Regions from separate parts of the Staphylococcus schleiferi genome, predicted to be linked through region 2. Evidence: predicted binding sites of a transcription regulator. Region 2 holds the regulator's gene; the other holds the start of a gene.
The links. Region 2 encodes LexA, which represses DNA repair genes until DNA is damaged. Its sites were predicted from a motif close to CGAACATATGTTCG; they were not measured.
Positions count from the first base shown of each region.

Region 1: uvrB (excinuclease ABC subunit UvrB) is a predicted target of LexA. The motif match lies at 3,307-3,320, and genes of this name have one in related genera.

Region 1 is NZ_CP094712.1:2,071,568-2,078,462, forward strand. It holds gene uvrA (excinuclease ABC subunit UvrA) at 1-1,259, opposite strand, end outside; gene uvrB (excinuclease ABC subunit UvrB) at 1,265-3,247, opposite strand; gene MUA40_RS09805 (CsbA family protein) at 3,474-3,719, opposite strand; gene MUA40_RS09810 (YfbR-like 5'-deoxynucleotidase) at 3,725-4,366, opposite strand; one part of gene prfB (peptide chain release factor 2) at 4,963-5,994, opposite strand; one part of gene prfB (peptide chain release factor 2) at 5,996-6,067, opposite strand; gene secA (preprotein translocase subunit SecA) at 6,097-6,895, opposite strand, start outside.
Region 2 is NZ_CP094712.1:1,496,034-1,502,928, forward strand. It holds gene MUA40_RS07035 (hypothetical protein) at 91-378, opposite strand; gene MUA40_RS07040 (YneF family protein) at 660-887, opposite strand; gene tkt (transketolase) at 1,036-3,021, opposite strand; gene MUA40_RS07050 (DUF896 domain-containing protein) at 3,133-3,369, opposite strand; gene sosA (DNA damage-induced cell division inhibitor SosA) at 3,758-3,982, opposite strand; gene lexA (transcriptional repressor LexA) at 4,127-4,750, shown strand; gene MUA40_RS07065 (CAP domain-containing protein) at 4,983-5,999, opposite strand; gene guaC (GMP reductase) at 6,005-6,895, opposite strand, start outside.

The sequences.
Region 1 (6,895 bases), 580 kb from region 2:
GAAAGTGCTTCTCGACTTAATCTTTGTCCATGACACGTTTCACAAGGTTGTTCTGCCATATATTTTTGCATCATTTCACGGACATATTCTGAAGGCGATTCATGGTAACGGCGCTCAATATTCGGAATGACCCCTTCAAACGGCATCGTACGTGTACGCTGTTGTCCATTTTTCGATTGGAATGAGAAAGTAATTTCTTTATCTCCGGAACCATGCAAAATAATGCTTTTTTGTCGATCAGTTAATTTTTTATAAGGTTTATCCATATTGATTTTATAAACTTCACACACACGTTTTAATAACGTTGGATAAAAATCTGAACTCGTTGGCTCCCATGGGACAATCGCCCCTTCATTAAGGGATTTGTCTTTGTCAGGAACAACTAAATCAATATCAACGGTTAATTTAGTTCCTAAACCATCACAAGTCGGACATGCACCAAATGGACTGTTAAAACTGAACATTCTTGGCTCTAGCTCACCAATCGAAAAACCACATATTGGACATGCATGTTTTTCAGAAAACTCAAGTTGGTCTCCGTCAATGACATCGACAACAAGACGACCATCTGCAAGTTCTAATACGGTTTCAATTGAATCAGCCAGACGCGTTTCAATACCTGCTTTGACTACTAAACGATCGACAACAATTTCAATGGTGTGATTTTTATTTTTATCAAGTTCTGGCACTTGTGTCACGTCCATTATCTCGCCATCAACGCGGACACGCACATATCCCTTTTTACTAATATCATTCAATAATTTTTCGTGCGTTCCTTTACGATGATTAACGACAGGTGCCATTAATTGGATCTTTGTCCGTTCTTCTAACGCCATAATTCTATCCGTCATTTGTTGTACAGTCTGTGATTGTATCTCAATACCATGAATTGGACAATAAGGTTTGCCGATACGTGCATATAGCAAACGAATATAATCATAAATTTCAGTTACCGTAGCTACTGTAGAACGTGGATTTTTACTCGTTGTTTTTTGGTCTATTGATATTGCAGGTGACAAGCCTTCTATTGTATCCACATCAGGCTTGTCCATTTGACCTAAAAATTGACGTGCATATGCACTTAATGATTCGACGTATCGACGTTGCCCCTCAGCATAAATCGTATCAAAAGCCAATGAGGATTTACCTGATCCAGATAAACCCGTCATCACTATCAATTTTTGTTTAGGTAATTCAATATCAACATTTTTTAAATTATGGGCGCGTGCCCCTTTCACAACAATCGACGGTTCTTTCATGCTTTTCACCCTTCTGATTTTAATTCGAATAATAAATCTCTTAATTCTGTTGCTTTTTCGAAATCCAGTGCTTTTGCTGCTTCTTTCATTTCTTTTTCGACATTTTCTATCGTTTTTTGACGCTCTTTTTTCGTCATTTTCTTCGGCACTTCTGTACGTGCATCTTCATTTGTCTCATCAGATTCCACAGTCGCACTAATCACATCATGAATTTGCTTATTAATTGTTTGAGGCACTATGCCGTGCGCCTCATTGTAAGCCATTTGAATTTCACGACGTCGTTCGGTTTCATCGATTGCGACTTGCATAGAGTCAGTGATTTTATCCGCATACATGATAACTTCACCTTTGTCATTTCGGGCTGCACGACCAATCGTTTGAATAAGGGAACGTTCAGAACGTAAAAAGCCCTCTTTATCAGCATCTAAAATCACAACTAAAGAAACTTCTGGTATATCTAAACCTTCACGCAACAAGTTGATACCAATTAATACATCAAATGTTCCCATTCTTAAATCTCGAATGATTTCTATACGTTCAAGCGTTTTAATTTCTGAGTGGAGATAATTAACTTTGACACCTGCTTCTTTAAGATATGTGGTTAAGTCTTCACTCATTTTTTTCGTTAAGGTCGTAATTAAGACACGTTCATTACGCTCTGTGCGTTCTTGAATCTCACTTAACAGGTCGTCGATTTGGTTTTTCGTAGGTCGTACTTCAATTTTAGGATCTAGTAAGCCTGTTGGTCGAATAATTTGTTCCACCATTTCGTTAGTATGTTCAAGTTCGTAAGGTCCTGGTGTTGCTGAAACATATACGAGTTGCTTCGTTTTTTCTTCAAATTCTTCAAATTTCAAAGGTCTATTGTCTAACGCACTTGGTAAACGAAAACCATGCTCAACCAGTACCTTTTTACGTGCTTGGTCACCATTATACATACCCCGGATTTGTGGTAAAGTCACATGTGATTCATCAATCATCACTAACCAATCGTCACCGAAATAGTCTAGCAACGTATACGGCGTCGAACCTAAAGGTCTTAATGTTAAATGAACCGAGTAATTTTCGATCCCTGAAGTGAATCCCATTTCTCGCATCATTTCTAAATCATAATTTGTACGTTGTTCTAAACGTTGTGCCTCTAAAAGTTTGTTTTCACTTCTTAAATGTTCAAGTTGTGTTTCAAGTTCTTTTTCAATTCTTTCGATTGCAATTTTCATTTTTTCTTCACGTGTTACGAAGTGTGATGCAGGGAATAACGCAAAATGTTCTCGTTCTTTAAGAACTTCCCCAGTTAAATAATTAATCTCGCTAATTCGATCAATCTCATCACCAAAAAATTCAACCCGAATACATAATTCATCACGTGAAGCTGGGAAAATCTCAACAACGTCTCCACGCACTCTGAAAGTTCCCCGTTTAAAATCGATATCGTTACGTGTATACTGCACATCAACAAGCTTTCTCAATAAATCACTGCGATCCATTTCCATTCCGACACGAATACTTACTACCAAGTCACGATATTCATCCGGATTCCCTAAACCATAAATACAGCTTACACTTGCAATAATAATGACATCATCTCTCTCAAATAACGCACTTGTTGCAGAGTGACGCAGTTGATCAATTTCGTCATTAATAGATGCGTCTTTTTCTATAAATGTGTCAGTAGATGGAACATACGCCTCAGGTTGGTAATAATCATAATAACTCACAAAATACTCTACTCTGTTTTCAGGAAAGAAGGCTTTAAATTCACTGTAGAGTTGTCCTGCGAGCGTTTTATTGTGAGCAATAATTAATGTTGGTTTCCCTACTTCTTTTATCACATTACTCATTGTAAAGGTTTTACCTGTTCCAGTAGCCCCTAACAATGTTTGATGGCGCTTGCCTTCCTTAATCCCTTTCACAAGCGCCTCTATTGCTTTAGGTTGATCACCTTGTGGATCAAATTTTGAAGCAATTTTAAAATCATGATGCTCCATCCCTGTTCGCCTCCTATCAACTTAATACTCATATTTTAACAGAATACAATTAAAAAATACAAACATTTGTTCGTAACACGTGATTGTGCTTGCGCGATGTTTTAACATGTCAAAAAGGAGCGTATCTGATTGCCATGTCTTGCTTTTCAGATTCACTCCTGGTGAAAAATATTTATTTTTATAATCATTCTAAATATAACATTTGTAATGTAAATATTCTTAAATGTTATATTCCACTGTCATCATCATGCTCAGTCCGGTTTTTCTCTAAGTAATCCATAATGAGATATCCTGCTAGCAATGAGACAACATCTAAGAAAATAATCCATTCATTATGAAAGAAGCCTTTGTAGACTGAAGCCCCTATAACTACAAGAGTAATGAGAGTCCCTATCCATTTACTTCTCGTTACCGTACTGAAAAGAACAACAAGTACACATGGAAAAAATGCGGCTAATATATACCAGATCAATCCAATCACATCTTTCTTTTATTAAGGATATGCATTGTTGTTTCTCTTAATTCCGTTTTAGGGATAAATCTTTCTGTTAACATTTCAGGAATAATATGCTCTATGAAATCTTGAACTGAGTACAAATGATCAAATTGCATGATGGTTTCGAGACTCATTTCGTAAATTTCGAAAAATAGCGGTTCAGGATTTCTTTTTTGAATTTCTCCAAACGTTTCATACAGTAAGTCAATTTTATCAGCTACTGATAAAATTTGTCCTTCTAGAGAATCATCTTTCCCTTCCTGTAATCGACGTCGATATATATCTTGATACTTTTCTGGAATCTCTTCCTTAATAAAAGTATCAACCATTTCTTCCTCAACTTGTGAAAAGAGTTTTTTTAACTCACCGCTTGCATACTTGACAGGTGTTTTAATATCACCAGTAAAAACCTCTGCAAAGTCATGATTTAATGCCTTTTCGTATAAACTTTTCCAATCCACTGTTTTCCCATGATACTCTTCAACAGTGCCTAAATATTGGGCGATTTTTGTTACTTTAAATGAATGTGCCGCTACATTATGCTCAAAATACTTAAATTTTCCCGGTAAACGAATTAATTTTTCTAAATCTGATAATCTTTTAAAATATTGATGGACGCCCATAGCCAACCTCCTCTAAAATCAATTAAGCGCATGCAAGCTATTTGTTGATTATATTAACACATTTATATTGAATTTTTCACTTGTTTTTACAGCTTTCACTGATATTTAACAAAAATGAATACAATTTAAAATAATTCTTTACGCGAAGTCATAAAGTTTAAAAAACAAACGAGCCGACGCACCATCAATATCAGTTTTTTTAGCATTTAATGGCTGTACACTTTATATGGTGGTTATGTGTCTATAATAATTAAGTCGCAAACTTCCGATTGCTTCTTCGAGTCTCGCTTTCCCAGGCGCCTTACCTCAACTAATTTTGGCTTTTATTGTAGCTCATAAGAAGCCAAAATGGATTTTCGGTTTCGACTCTATGCCTCGGGAGTCTCGACTCGGTACGCAATCTATTAAGCAATTTCACTATTGAAAAGTGGCATTGCTTTTTTCTTTGGTCTTTTATACAGTCTAAAAATAATAAAAATGCGATTTTTGAAGTTATAAAGGTTCTTCATTTTTAATTTGAAAAACATGTATAAAAAAGGAACGAAGATGAATCCTAATATCATAGGGTTCATTTTTCGTTCCTATTTTGATACAACTTAATGCATGAGATGTCTTAAATAAGCCTCAATAAATGGACTAATATCGCCATCCATCACTGCATTGACATTGCCTGTTTCTTCATTTGTTCGATGATCTTTTACCATGGAATACGGATGGAATACATAGGATCTAATTTGGCTTCCCCATCCAATTTCTTTTTGTTCACCACGAATAGCCGCTAACTCTTGCTCTTTTTGTTCGAGCTCAAGTTGATAAAGCTTTGCTTTTAACATCTTCATCGCAGCTTCTCTGTTTTTAATTTGTGAACGCTCATTTTGGTTGTTCACCACAATACCAGTTGGATGGTGCGTAATACGAATGGCAGACTCTGTTTTATTAATATGTTGTCCGCCGGCACCAGAAGCACGGAAAGTATCAACGGAAATGTCATCAGGATTGATTTCAATTTCAATCTTTTCGTTGTTGAACTCAGGTATTACATCACAAGATGCGAAAGACGTATGACGTCGGCCAGAAGAATCAAAAGGTGAAATACGTACTAAACGATGAACACCTTTTTCAGCTTTCAAATAGCCATAAGCATTATGACCTTTCACAAGCATGGTAACACTTTTGACACCCGCCTCATCACCCGCTTGGTAGTCAACAATCTCCGTTTTAAATCCTTGTTGCTCGCAAAAACGCTGATACATACGTAACAACATATTGGTCCAATCTTGAGATTCTGTTCCACCTGCACCGGGGTGCAACTCTATAATTGCGTTATTCGCATCATGTTCACCATTAAGTAAGAGTTGCAATTCAAAATGATTAAGCTTCTCTTCAAAATCGATGACTTCAGCCTCTATATCTTGCTTGATATCTTCATCATATTCGTCTTGCAAGAGCTCAACGGTTGCTTCCATATTTTCAATCGTTTCTGCGACTTCATAATAATCTTGAACTACTGACTTTAACGCATTATTTTTATCGATGATTTCTTGAGCGCGGTTTTGATTGTCCCAAAAATGTGGGTCAGCCATCATTTCCTCATACTCTTGAATATTTGTCTCTTTGTTTTCTAAGTCAAAGAGACCCCCTAAGTTGTTCTAATTTCGAGGTATAGTCATCAATATTACGCTTAATCTCTGATAATTCCATATTTATCTCTCCTTCAAATGTTCAACAACTTATTTTCCATGGCAATTCTTATATTTTTTGCCACTACCACATGGACATTGCTCATTACGACCAATTTCTTGGTCCTTTACAAAAGGTTGGGGCTTAGCTTTCTCTTTGCCGTCCTCAGCTGAGACGTGCTTCCCCTCCAACTCCTTTGTTTTTTCACGCTCCACATCATCATCCACAGTAATTACTGATTTTAGGATATATTTACTTACATCTTCTTCAATGCTTTGCATCATGATATCAAATAACTCATGACCTTCATTTTGATAATCTCTTAAAGGATTTTGTTGACCATATGAACGTAAGTGAATCCCTTGTCTTAATTGATCCATCGTATCGATATGTGATGTCCAATGATCATCGATAGAACGAAGGAGAATCATACGTTCAAACTCTGGCATACGATCGCCTAATTGAGATTTTTGTCGCTCATAGGCAGCCTCGATTTTAGCCCAGATGACTTCATACATATCCTCTTGGTCTTTACCTTTAATTTCACTTTCTTTTAAGTCACCCTCATGTAAGAAAACGTCTTCGATATAATGAATAATAGGTTCATAATCCATTTTTTCTTCGTCTTCATTCACATAATAATTCAATGTTCGTTGCAACGTTGATTTCATCATTTGAATCACGAGCTCTGAACTTTCAACTTCATCAATAATGCGATTTCGCTCTTCATACATAATTTCACGTTGCTTACGTAAAACTTCATCATATTCTAAAATACGTTTACGTGCATCAAAGTTGTTACCTTCAACACGTTTTTGCGCAGATTCTACAGCACGAGAAACCATTCTA
Region 2 (6,895 bases):
CTTCGACGTATTATTTAAGATTTTACATCTAATAATGTGTTTTTTCATAACTCATGTTATACGCACGTCTATCAATGTCTTTTATTGAAACTACTGACTTATCTTATAATAATATATATAAAAAGAGAGCATTAATAATAAACTAACCACTAACAAAATAAGACCTATAAAAAGATGTGTTTCTATTAAAGCAATTACTAATATAAGACTTAAACTAGTCAACCATAACATTACTATAAACAAATAAATCAATTTAGTTTTTAAATGTGCAGGCACCTTTTGCGCATCAATTGAAGCGATAATATTCACATCTTTTGTTATCCCCAAATAAATAGTCACAATCGTTGATATAACAATAATGAGTATGATACTAATCATGTATGTCATACCTCCTCTTATCCATTATAACAAACGAAACCACAATTATATTACGTTTATTTTAAATTTTTTTCTATATGAATAAACTGGACGTACTTTGACATAACATAGACCCTACCTCTTTCAGTTAATAGAGTGGAAGTCACTTGTCTTAAAATTAATACCAAGTAAGGTATAGCCATACGCTTAAAGCACTTCTTTATTTTAACCTAAAAAAATAGCAAAGTTGAGTACGATTTTTATTACCGTACTTCTCTTTGCTATTATCAACATCATGGATATTACATTTTTTTGTCCATGTTTTTATTCATCATTGTCATCATTTGATTAATCTTCTTTTGAGATGGTTTTTGTCCCATTTGCATCATCATCATGCGCAACATTTCTTCATTAATAGGTGGGTTCTTTTTTAAATAGTCCATCATATATTTACGTGCTAAGAAAAAGCCCCCCACTAATCCACCGATAAGTGCAATAACAATTAATAAAATTGCTAACCATGTAGCCATAGTTTCACCCACTTTCTGTATCCTTTTGCATTTTACTAAAATTATGTATTCTTTTCAAGATATGAAAGCAAACTTATATGAATAACTAAAAGAAAAGCCAAGCTCAATTTTGAACAAATCAAGCTCGACTTTTGAATGCGATCATCAATTATAATTTTTCAATTTCAGATAATATGTTTTCTTTTGTAAAACCATATTTTTCGACAACTAAGTCGCCAGGGGCACTTGCGCCATAACGATCAATACCTACAACAAGACCGTGCATACCTACATATTTATGCCAACCAAGTGATGATGCCATTTCAACAGCAACACGTTTTTCCACTTGTGGTAATAAAATTTCGTCTTGGTACGCTTTTGATTGTGCTTCAAATGCATTCCAGTTTGGCATTGATACAACACGAACACCTTTACCTTGTTCTTCAAGTGCTTTTGCAGCTTCAACTGTTAAACTTACTTCAGAACCAGAAGCTAATAAAACATACTCAGGCGCTTTTTCAGTTTCATAAACGACATATGCACCTTTTCTAACGCCTTCTTCTACAACAGATTCTTCTACATCTAACACTGGTAAACCTTGACGTGTTAATACTAAAGCAGTTGGGATACCGTTTGATTCAACAGCAACTTTCCATGCAACACGTGTTTCATTACCATCAGCTGGACGAATCACGTTAAGATTTGGAATGGCTCTTAAGCCTGCCAATTGTTCGATTGGTTCATGTGTAGGACCATCTTCACCAACAGCGATTGAATCGTGTGTAAACACAAATGTAGAACGAAGTCCCATTATTGCTGCTAAACGTAAAGCAGGTTTTAAATAGTCACTAAATACAAAGAATGTTGCACCGTATGGATGTAAACCACCATGTGCAGCCATACCATTAACGGCAGCAGCCATCGCAAATTCACGCACACCGAACCATACGTTTTTACCTTCGCCATTTTCAGCTGAGAAGTCTGTTTCTTCTTTTACATTTGATTTATTTGAAGATGCTAAGTCAGCAGAACCACCAAATAATGTTGGAACAGCTTTACTTAATGCTTGAATTACATCTCCTGAGTCTGCACGTGAAGCACCTTTATGACCTAATTCGAATTTTGGAAGTTCAGCTTCATAACCTTCAGGTAAACGGCCTTCTAAAGCATCTTTAAACTCTTTGTATAATTCAGGATATTGTTGACTGTATGCTTCAACTTTTTTATGCCATTCATCTTCATTTTCATTGGCACGTTTAATCATTGTTGAATTGAAGATTTCATAAACTTCGTCGTCAACATGGAAATATTTAGAACTATCTAATTGATAGTTTTCAAATGTAAGCTTACGTTCTTCTTCACCTAAAGGTGCACCATGAACTGAATTACTATTTGATTTGTTTGGTGAACCTTCACCAATAATCGTTTTAACTTCAATGATTGTCGGACCATTTTGTTGTTTAGCTTCAGAAATGGCTTTGTCGATAGCCTCTACGTCATTACCATCTTTAACAAGAATATGGTTCCAACCATACGCCTCAAAACGTTTTTTAATATCTTCAGAAAATGATTTATTTGTCTCACCATCTAAAGAAATGTTGTTAGAATCATAAAGTGTAATGAGTTTGTCTAGTTTTAAATGTCCTGCTAATGATGCTGCTTCATGAGAAATACCTTCCATTAAATCTCCGTCAGAAGCTAAAACATACGTATAGTGGTTGACTACTTCGATGTCTTTATTAAATTTAGCTGCTAAATGTTTCTCAGCCATTGCCATACCTACAGACATTGCAAAACCTTGACCTAGTGGACCAGTTGTAATTTCTACACCTTTAGTATGGTGATATTCTGGATGTCCTGGTGTTTTAGAACCCCATTGTCTGAATTGTTTAAGCTCTTCTAATTCTAAGCTTCCTGAAACATGGAGTAAGCTGTACAATAATGCTGAACCATGACCCGCTGATAAAATGAAACGGTCTCTGTTAAAATATTCATTTGAATTAGGGTTGAAATTCAAATGACGTGTCCATAAAGTATAAGCCATAGGTGCTGCACCCATTGGTAATCCAGGGTGTCCTGAATTTGCTTTTTCAATGGCGTCAATACTTAAACCACGTAATGTATTAATCGCAAGTTGATCTTTTGTTTCTGTCATATTATTACTTCCTTCCTTTCGAATGCTCATCATATTTTCATTATAACCGAAATGGTAGTATAAAGCCTAATAAATCAGCATGCCAATCAGCAAATATAAACTAATTTTAGATTAGTTACGTAAATGATTTTTCTTTTGGATTTCTTTAAGTTTTTCAGGTGTAACATCATTACCTTCTGGATCAATCACTTTAGTGTTCTCAATTTGGCTTTTGAAGCTACTTCTGAACATTTCTAAATATTCACTTCTCAATTGTGATTGCTCTTTTGCTTCACTTTCTGTTAAACCCTCTTGCTTTTTCTTATTAGCTAATTCATTGATTCGATTCAATTTTTCTTGAGTAAACATCATCAATTCCCTCCGTCATTTTCTTTTCAAAAATATAACAGATATAGTGGATAAAACCAAACACTTGGACTTATATTACAATTTAAGCGGAATAGCGTCCGTTTTATAGTCAAATCTTTCTTATCTTGTGAAAAAATAGGCATATAGAAAGGTACAATTTATTAAAAAATTAAAATAGCTAATTCAAAAGAAGGTTGTCTTTTTCTTTTATAGACTTTATCAATAGTTCGTCTACCAGTCTAACTGACCTCGAGCATATTTTGACTCGAGGTTCAAATGAGACTGAAAACTTCGATGTGTCATAATATATGGGATGTCTAATTGGAAAAGAAATGGAAGTAAAAATGGAGGTTAAAAGTATTTCGTACGCAGAAAAAGTTGATTTTGATTAACGACCAAGTGTTGTCGCAATGGCTGGCTGATTCGTATCGATGTGTTCGTGTTTTTGAACTTTTTCTGTTTGGTTTGTTTTCAATTGATGATCTGTCATTTCGTACGTTTGTTCTGTATGGCTACTATCGCTTGCTAATACAAAGAATGTAAAGAAAAGTAGTATAGATATGATAAATACCGCTAAGAACAGGTATATTTCTGAAATTTTAACATGAATCATTGCTATCACTCCTAGAACGTTTGTTTGTATTAATACTCTAACAGAACAAATGTTCTATGTCAACATCAAAACGAACAAACGTTTGTGATTATTTCATCAATATGTTATACTAATTTCAAACCAAGCGAAGAAGGAGTGTGCGAAATGAGAGAGCTCACAAAGAGACAAAGCGAAATATTTGAATTTATAAAGCATGTCGTGCAAACAAAAGGGTATCCACCGAGTGTTCGAGAAATCGGTGAAGCAGTTGGTTTAGCTTCAAGTTCAACTGTGCACGGTCATTTATCTAGATTAGAAGAAAAAGGGTATATTAGACGAGACCCCACTAAGCCTCGTGCCATAGAAATTGTGAATGAACTCATGGGAGAACCTGTGAATATGGAAGAAACGATCTATGTGCCTGTCATTGGTAAGGTTACTGCAGGGACACCTATTTCTGCTATTGAGAACGTTGAAGAATACTACCCATTACCAGAACATTTCACTTCAACACATAACGGCCAAATATTCATCCTAAATGTTATAGGAGAGAGTATGATTGAAGCTGGTATATTAGACGGAGATAAAGTTATCGTTAGAAGCCAATCTATCGCTGAAAATGGTGACATCATTGTAGCTATGACTGATGAAGACGAGGCTACAGTAAAAAGATTTTATAAAGAAAAAAATAGATACCGTCTTCAACCAGAAAACAGTAGTTTAGAACCTATTTATTTAGATAATGTCACTGTACTCGGAAAAGTGATTGGCTTATTCAGAGAAATGTAAAAATGACATTTGATCACTCCTTCTAAAAAAAGCAAGCGACTTAATGAAGCACATTCATTAGTCGCTCGCTTTATTTTTTTATTTTTTATTGAGTAATTTTTTAATACGATCTAAAATATCTTCCGATTGATTTAAAGGAGGTTGATTTTGTTGATTAATTTCTTTTCTCCAAATCATATTCACTGTTAATCACTTCCAAAGAAGCTATTCCCCTTTATCTCAGCATCAAACATTAACCGATATAGTTTTCTGTGAAAAATGGTTGACGGTCTGAATTAAAATCAACACCAATACCTATTGTTTTCACACTTCTATTCAATATATTTTTACGATGTCCTTTAGAATTCATAAGTCCATGATGGGCATATATAGGACTCGTTTGACCATATGCTAAGTTTTCTGCAGCAACTTGATATTGATGTCCATCAGCTTTAATACGATCAAATGGTGTTTTACCGCTTAAATCATTATGATCAAAGTAATGATTTTTTGCCATATCAGTACTATGCTTTCTTGCTGTTTGCGCAAGAGAATCAGAATAAGCTAATGGTTTTAAGCCTTTTTGAACTCTTGTAGCATTTAACAAGACATAATCACCTTTTTCAAAACTATCACTCAAATATTTTGAAGGGGCAGCGTACTGCGCATTTAATTTATTCTCCATCGTATGACTGATTTGCATCAATCCCATGAGTCGATTGTTGTCATATTTATCATAGAAAGCAGTTGTGTAGATGCCATTTTTATCAAAAATATCATAATCTTGTTGCTCTTTTTTATAAATCGTATGACCTTTTTTAATTTCCTCTACAGGTGTTCCGAGTTTATCACGGACAAAATCTTTAGGGCTTCCATATTTAATCCCATTTTTAGAAGTAATCATATTTTGATTCGTATACAACCCGTGTACTTTATCATTGATAAAACTGACCATGACAAATTCGTTAAAATCATGATGGTAGACATACCAACGTGTACCATATTCGTTTCCTATTTTGGATACTGGTTGCCCAAGTTTTGCTTCAACTTGCTTTTTAGTCATATTCATTTGAATATTCCTCATCGCAAAAACTTGCTGTTCTGGCGTTTTTAACGTCGTTTCATTTGTTTCACCATCGACAAATTGATCAATTTTTTCATTCGCTGGCTTCACAAAATCAGATATTACCGTACTCGGTTGAATGGGGACAAAAAGAATGATTAACAATCCTATAAGAAAAAACAAAAGGAATTTACGGATGATCAACAGCTCCTTTAATCTCTGTCACCATTAAAAATAGAATTACGAACGATGACGTAGTCTACCTTTCTGAGCGCATCAATGTCTTTGCCACCTGCATATGAAATCGAACTTTGTAAGTCTTCTTTCATTTCAGTGAGGGTATCTTTTAATGCACCTTTATGTTCGACAAACATTTTTTTACCCTCAACATTTTTACGTTCACCTTTTTGAAATTCTGATGCACTACCGAAGTATTCCTTGTAAGTTTTACCATCTATTTCAACCGTTTCTCCTGGTGATTCTTCATGGGCAGCAAATAATGACCCTATCATTACCATTGAAGCACCAAAACGGATTGATTTTGCGATATCACCATGTGTTCGAATACCACCGTCTGCAATAATCGGTTTACGCGCCGCTTTACTACAGTGATTCACCGCTGCCAGTTGCCATCCACCGGTACCAAAACCAGTTTTAATTTTAGTGATACACACGCGACCTGGACCGATACCTACTTTTGTAGCATCTGCACCCGCATTTTCAAGTTCTCTTACGCCTTCAGGGGTACCCACATTCCCTGCGATAACAAATACATTCGGTAATTGTTTTTTAATATGCTGAATCATTTCAATAACTTGATCTGAATGACCGTGTGCAATATCGATTGTAATATACTCAGGAGAAAGACCTTCTGCTTTTAATTGATTGATAAAATCAAATTCACCTTGTTTTACACCTACTGAAATTGATGCAAAGTAGCCTTTTTCATGCATTCTTTTAACGAATGGTAAACGTGCTGCTTCGTCAAATCTATGCATAATATAGAAGTAATCATTTTGAGCAAACCACTCTGCCAATGATTCATTCATCACGGTTTGCATATTTGCTGGGACAACAGGTAATTTAAAACGCTTCGGTCCAAA